2 linked regions of the Kribbella solani genome follow. The protein of the gene in region 2 interacts with the protein of the main gene of each other region in a pairwise test. Links are inferred from orthologs where the notes say so. Each region holds a gene or a part of one and is shown on either strand. Other genes may lie near its edges.

Region 1 (3,261 bases), 2.5 Mb from region 2 along the record:
GTGCGCGGTGTCCGACGGTGGCTACCCGGCCTGGTCGCCGGACATGAGCGGGCACGTCGTGAACCACACGGCGAGCCAGATCACGTCGAAGACGAAGCACCTGTCGATCCCGATCACGGCGGCTCAGCGCAGCGCCCTGCTGAAGGACGGCCGGCTGCTCATCTCGTACCAGACCCCGAAGGACGAGGTTCAGGCACTGGATCTGAAGCTCAACCGCTGATCGGAGTACTGGGCCCTGTCTGTTCTTCAGGCAGGGCCCAGCTTCATGCAGGGCCCAGGAGGCCTGGGAGCGTCGTTTCGATCGGCGTACGCAGCACAGTGGTCGCCTGGTCGTCGTACGGGGTCGGCTGGGCGTTCAGGATGATCAGCGGCTTGCCGTCGCTCAGTGCCAGGTCACAGAGACCTGCGGCCGGGTAGACCTGCAGTGACGTGCCGATGGCCAGAAAGACCTCGGCAGTGGCAGTAGCCGCAACAGCGCGATCCAGTACGGCCCGGTCGAGCGACTGGCCGAACGAGATCGTCGCGGACTTCAAGATGCCGCCGCAGACCGCACAGGCCGGGTCCTCCTCGCCGGACTCTAGCCGAGGGAGTACGTCGGCCATCGGGATGCGGCGGTCGCACTGCAGGCAGTCGACGTACCAGACAGTGCCGTGCAGCTCATGGACGAGCTCCGGCGACGATCCGGCCTTCTGGTGCAGTCCATCGACGTTCTGAGTCACCAGGCCGGTCAGACGGCTTTGTCGCTCCAGTTCGACCAGTGCGTGGTGGCCGGCGTTCGGTTCAGCCAGCCAGGCAGGTACGGCGAGCCGGTGCTTCCATGACGCCACCCGTACGTCCCGGTGCGCGACGTACTCGTCGATGTCGAACATCGCCTCCGCGCCCGGGTTCTTGGTCCAGACACCCTCCGGTCCACGGAAGTCCGGGATCCCCGAGGCAGTCGAGATCCCGGCTCCGGTCAGTACGGCGATGCGTTCGGCGTCGATCACACCTCAGACGGTATCCATTCCGTGGCCAGCACGGACATCACCACCTCGTCGTGCCACTCGCCGTCCCAGCGCAGCGCGTCCCGGAGTACGCCCTCGCGCTTGAAGCCGGCCTTCTCGTACGCCCGCTGTGCGCGCGGGTTGAACGCGAAGACGCCGAGGCTGATCCGGTGCAGGCCGAGCTGCTCGATGCCATAGCCGACAATCATCCGGGTCGCTTCGCTGCCCAGGCCACGGCCCTGGCCGGCCGGGCCGATCAGGATGCGGAAGCTGCAGCTCTGGTTGTCGGGGTCCCACTGGTTCAGTACGACCTCACCGACGACCTGATCGGTCTGGCGGTCGATGACAACCAGATCCAGCCGGTCGGTCTGGTCCTTCCGCGTCCGGCACCACTCCCGGGCGCGTTCCTCGCCGATCTCCCCGTGGCTGCCCGTGAAACGCATCACCTCCGGGTCGTTCATCGCGGCGAACAGGGCCTCGTAGTCCCCCGCATCCATCGGCCGCAGGACGACCAGTTCGCCGGTGAGGGTCGGTTTGTACGCGAAATCAGTCACAGCGCGGAGTGTGTCAGCCGACCCGGCGTACGACGTACTGATTTTCCCCGGCCGACACCAGCTCCTGGGAACGCATCCGGCACCACGCCGGGATGTCGGTCGCCGCGGCTGGGTCGTCGGCGAGCACGGTGATGGTGTCGCCGACGGCAACGGTCGGTAGCGCCTTGGCCAGTTTGATCACCGGGAGTGGGCAGAGCAGGCCGCGGCAGTCCAGCTCGACGTTCACATCCCCACCTCTGCTCTGATCCGCTGCACGATGCCCGGGAGCACCGCACTGAACCGTTGGACGTCCTCGTGGCTGGTCTCGCGGCTCAGTGACACCCGTACGTTGCCATGAGTCAGTACGCCCATGGCTGCCAGTACATGCGACGGGCGGAGCGTGCTGGACGTACACGCCGAACCGCTGGAGACAGCGAAGCCCTCAGCATCCAATGCAGTCACCAGGGCCTCGCCGTCTACGTACAGACACGAGAACGTGAGGATGTGCGGCAGGCGATCGTCCGGATCACCTACTACCTCCACGTCCGGTACGTCGGTGGCGATCCGGTGCCGCAGCTCGTCTATCCAGGTCCGATGCTGTTTGTTGAGTTCATCGGCTTCACTCAGACGCGCTTGCAGAGCTGCAGCGGCCGCCAGTGCGTTCGGTACGTCCGGGAAGCCGGGGGACAGGCCGTCCTCGCGCTGGTCCATCGGCCAGGGCGGAGCGATCCGCGTGCCTTTCCGTACCGCCAGTAGTCCTACACCGGCCGGACCGCCCCACTTGTGCGCACTGGCCGCCAGCATCGACCAGCCGGTGGGGACTGGGTCATGTCCTATCGACGCTGATGCATCAACAAACAGCGGTACGTCGTTGCAGTCCTGGGCGATCGCGGCGATCGGTTGCCTCGTACCCACTTCATGGTTGGCCGACTGGACAGCAGCCACGGCCACACCCGGCTCGCGTACGGCATGGGCGAACGCCTCCTGATCCACCTGGCCGCGGATGTCCACACCGATCTCCACACCCGCGTCACCGGCGCTGTGCAGTACAGCGGAGTGCTCGACCGCACTGTGCACCACTGTCGTACCGACGCGGCGCCGTGCGGCCGTCAGAGCGGCCAGACCGACCTCGATGGCCGCTGTGCCGGACGTGGTCAGGTACAGCTCGTCAGGACGCACTCCAACGGCCTGAGCAAGCACTGCGCGGGCGTTGTCCAGCAGCAGTCTGGCAGTCCGTCCTTCATGGTGCAGACGGACCGGATCGGCCCAGCCGGAATCCACCGCCGACAGCAACATTTCCCGCGCCGCGGGGTGCATCGGCTCGGCCGACGCGGCGTCCAGATACGCACGCTCACTCACACGGGAAACGCTAAGCCCTACCTATGCGCGGAAGCCGGGAGGGTGTCCAGTAGTGTTTGGTCGTCAGTCTCACTTGGGAAGGGAAAGGCGCCCCGTGGGTTCGAACGGCACGCCCGGAGTGGATGAGCGACCGGCAGGTTCTGCTGGTGCCACACGTCCGGCGAAGCGACGCCTACTGGTCGGTGCGGCAGTGGTGCTCGGCACCCTGTTGCTGACCGGTTGTTCGTCGGCGACCACTGAGCAGTGGAAACGACTCGGTCTGCCCGAGGGTGCATCTGACCGGACCGAGGCGATCAGAAGCCTCTGGATCGGCGCCTGGACGGCCGCACTGATCATCGGTGTGATGGTCTGGGGCCTGATCCTGTTCGTCGTGGTGCGGTACCGCA
Region 2 (3,119 bases):
ACCAGATCGCCATCCAGCCAAGCAGCCACCGACACTTCATCACCGTGCGCACGCAGCTGCGCCTTGGCGTCCAGCCGGCCTGTCGGCGCCGGACCGCACCAGCGCGGCTTCGACGCGGTCAACCGCTCCACTGCAAGCTCAGCACGCGAACCGACCGTCACCGTACGATCCACCGGGCTGATGTCCAGCACGAACCGCGGCTTGCCATCCGCAGCCGGCGTACCGATCCGCAGGCCCTTCCGCTGCCCAATGGTGAACCCATGCGTGCCCTGGTGCTCACCGAGCTTGTTGCCCTGCGCGTCGACGATGTCACCCGGCGCCTCGCCCAGCTGCTCGCTGAGGAACCCCGGCGTGTTGCCGTCGGCAATGAAGCAGATGTCGTGACTGTCCGGCTTGGCAGCCACCGACAGCCCGCGCCGCTCGGCCTCCGCCCGGATCTCCGTCTTCACCGTGTCGCCGAGCGGGAAGTAGGCGTGCGCCAGCTGCTCCTGCGTCAGCACCCCGAGTACGTACGACTGGTCCTTCGCCGGGTCCACCGCCCGGTGCAACTCACGCGTACCTGACGGGGTGTCCACGATGCGCGCGTAGTGCCCGGTCGCGACCGCGTCGAAACCGAGCGCCAGCGCCCGCTCCAGTACGGCACTGAACTTGACCTTCTCGTTGCAGCGCAGACACGGGTTCGGCGTACGCCCGGCCGCGTACTCGCTGACGAAGTCCTCGACCACATCGGCGTGGAACCGCTCGGCCAGGTCCCAGATGTAGAACGGGATGCCGATCACGTCCGCCGCCCGGCGCGCGTCCCGGGAGTCCTCGATCGTGCAGCAGCCACGTGCGCCGCTACGGTACGACTGCGGGTTCCGGCTGAGTGCCAGGTGCACTCCGGTCACGTCGTGCCCGGCCTCGGCCATCCGCGCGGCCGCCACGGCAGAGTCCACTCCACCGGACATGGCTGCGAGTACCCGCATCAGCTGTTCCTTCCTACGTTCTGCAAACCGGCGGACTTCGCCCGCTCCACTACCGATCCGATGCTGTCCAGTACGGCGTCGATGTCCGCGCGCGTACTCGTGTGCCCGAGGCTGAACCGCAACGAGCCACGCGCCCGCTGGTCGTCGTAGCCCATCGCCAGCAGGACATGGCTCGGCTCGGCGACTCCCGCGTTGCACGCTGACCCGGTCGAGACCTCGATGCACCGTGCGTCAAGCAACAGCAGCAGTGAGTCGCCCTCACAGCCGCTGAAGGACAAGTGTGCGTTACCAGGCAAGCGCCCGACCGGATCGCCCGACAGCTTGGCGCCTGGGACCGTACTGATGATGCCGCTGATCAGGCTGTCCCGCAGCTCGGCCAGCCGGCGCCCCTCGTCCTCCTGATGCTTCACCGCATGCTCCACGGCCACAGCGAACCCAGCCGTCGCCGGTGCGTCCAGAGTGCCGGAGCGGACGTCGCGCTCCTGTCCCCCGCCGTGCAGGATCGGCGTCAGCTTCGTCTCCTTGTGGACGACCAGCGCGCCGATGCCGTACGGGCCGCCGACCTTGTGCGCCGACACCGTCATCGCGTCCACCCCGAGCGCACCGAAGTCCACCGGCACCTGCCCGACCGCCTGGACCGCGTCGGTGTGCACAGGGATCGCGTACTCGGCCGCGATCGCAGCCACCTCGCGGACCGGCTGGAGCGTACCTACCTCGTTGTTCGCCATCATGAGTGTGACGAATGACACGCTCTCCGGGTCGCTCTCGATCGCCCGGCGGACGTCGTCCGGACGTACGCGCCCGAGCTCGTCGACCGGAAGCCACTCCAGCTCGGCCTGCTCATGCCCCGCCAGCCAGACCGCCGGGTCCAGGACCGCGTGGTGCTCGATGCCGCTGAGCAGAATCCGGCGGCGGCGCGGGTCCTCGGCCAGCCGGGACCACCACAGGCCCTTCAGCGCTAGGTTGTCCGCCTCCGTACCCCCGGAGGTGAACACGACCTCGCTCGGCTGCGCCCCCAGCGCCGCGGCGATCGACTCGCGTGCTTCCTCGACGGTCCGCCGGGCCGCCCGGCCGGAACCGTGCAGGGACGACGCGTTGCCGGTCCGGCCGAGGTGACGAGTCATCGCCTCGATCGCGGCCGGGAGCATCGGCGTCGTCGCGGCATGGTCCAGGTACACCGGGCGACGGTCAGAGGAAGTCATAACGGTTTCAAGGGTATGTCCGGCCCGGATGTTCCCGCAGTCGGGGATGCTGGGCGGATGACACAGGAAATCCTCGACCAGCGCGCCGCGGCAGTCATCGAAGCCAACAAGTACCTCACCCTCGGTACGGTCGACGCGGCCGGCCTCCCGTGGGTGACACCGGTGTACTTCACCCCCGACGGGCACGACGCGTTCTACTGGGCGTCGTCGCCGGACGCCGCCCACTCACGCAACCTGACCGCGCGGCCTGACGTCAGCATCGCGATCTTCGACTCCAGCGTGCCGATCGGCGGCGGATCAGCCGTCTACTTCAGGGCGTACGCGACCGAAGTACCGGCGGACGAACTGGAGCGATGCGCCTCGGTCTTCGCGGCACGCTTCCCGGAACTGCGCTCGTATACGGCGGCCGAACTGTCCGGCGCGTCAGAACTCCGCCTGTACCAGGCCAAGCCCACCGAACACTGGCTGATGGTCCGCGGCAGCGACCCCGACTACGGCACCGGCACCGACTCCCGCCACCCAGTCTGGCCCCGCGGCTGACGGGTTATGTGATCGCTGGCAGGTTGCAACACGCCAGTGGTGAAACAACCCGCCAGCCGCAGTGGGATGGGCGTTAGGGGTGGCGCCAGGTGGAGTGGTGGGTCCAGGTGATGGTTTTGGCGGCTTGGGTGCAGTTGTAGAGGGAGGCGTGGGCGGGGAGATCGGTGCGGAGTTGGGTTTCGGGTGCGTGGCGGGCCAGGAGTTCGAGGGTCGGCTCGTGGCGGCCGGTGTCCTCGGCGGCGATCAGGAGCGCGGCGTAGCGGGCGTGGGTACGCGGCTGGAGCGACAGCACACACGCCCGGGCTGCCTCGGCGAGGTCGACGTACCCCCAGAGGTTGCGGCGGTTCTCCTCCGGCGGCGCGTCGGCGATGTACTCACGGACTTCGGCCGGCGTGAGAATCCAGTGGAAGCG

Evidence for each region.
Region 1: the proteins of HDA44_RS01300 (region 2) and HDA44_RS12320 interact in binary tests that used the Escherichia coli proteins (3 or more experiments, as listed by UniProt). The link is inferred for Kribbella solani from one-to-one orthologs.

Annotation. Positions count from the first base shown.
Region 1 is NZ_JACHNF010000001.1:2,741,999-2,745,259, reverse strand. The notes cover bases 158-3,102. They hold HDA44_RS12320 (sulfurtransferase TusA family protein), read right to left. Parts: upstream 1,764-3,102; coding sequence 1,551-1,763; downstream 158-1,550. Other genes in these bases: ctaC (aa3-type cytochrome oxidase subunit II), read left to right, coding at 3,066-3,102; HDA44_RS12315 (cysteine desulfurase family protein), read right to left, coding at 1,760-2,875; HDA44_RS12325 (GNAT family N-acetyltransferase), read right to left, coding at 983-1,537; HDA44_RS12330 (Sir2 family NAD-dependent protein deacetylase), read right to left, coding at 264-986; HDA44_RS12335 (PIG-L family deacetylase), read left to right, coding at 158-220. Outside these bases: more of HDA44_RS12335, read left to right, coding at 1-157; more of ctaC, read left to right, coding at 3,103-3,261. UniProt on the Escherichia coli protein: Sulfur carrier protein involved in sulfur trafficking in the cell. Part of a sulfur-relay system required for 2-thiolation during synthesis of 2-thiouridine of the modified wobble base 5-methylaminomethyl-2-thiouridine (mnm(5)s(2)U) in tRNA.
Region 2 is NZ_JACHNF010000001.1:284,982-288,100, reverse strand. The notes cover bases 67-2,869. They hold HDA44_RS01300 (cysteine desulfurase family protein), read right to left. Parts: upstream 2,168-2,869; coding sequence 965-2,167; downstream 67-964. Other genes in these bases: HDA44_RS01290 (NAD-dependent epimerase/dehydratase family protein), read right to left, coding at 2,781-2,869; HDA44_RS01295 (pyridoxamine 5'-phosphate oxidase family protein), read left to right, coding at 2,225-2,707; mnmA (tRNA 2-thiouridine(34) synthase MnmA), read right to left, coding at 67-965. In the rest of the region: more of mnmA, read right to left, coding at 1-66; more of HDA44_RS01290, read right to left, coding at 2,870-3,119. UniProt on the Escherichia coli protein: Master enzyme that delivers sulfur to a number of partners involved in Fe-S cluster assembly, tRNA modification or cofactor biosynthesis. Catalyzes the removal of elemental sulfur from cysteine to produce alanine.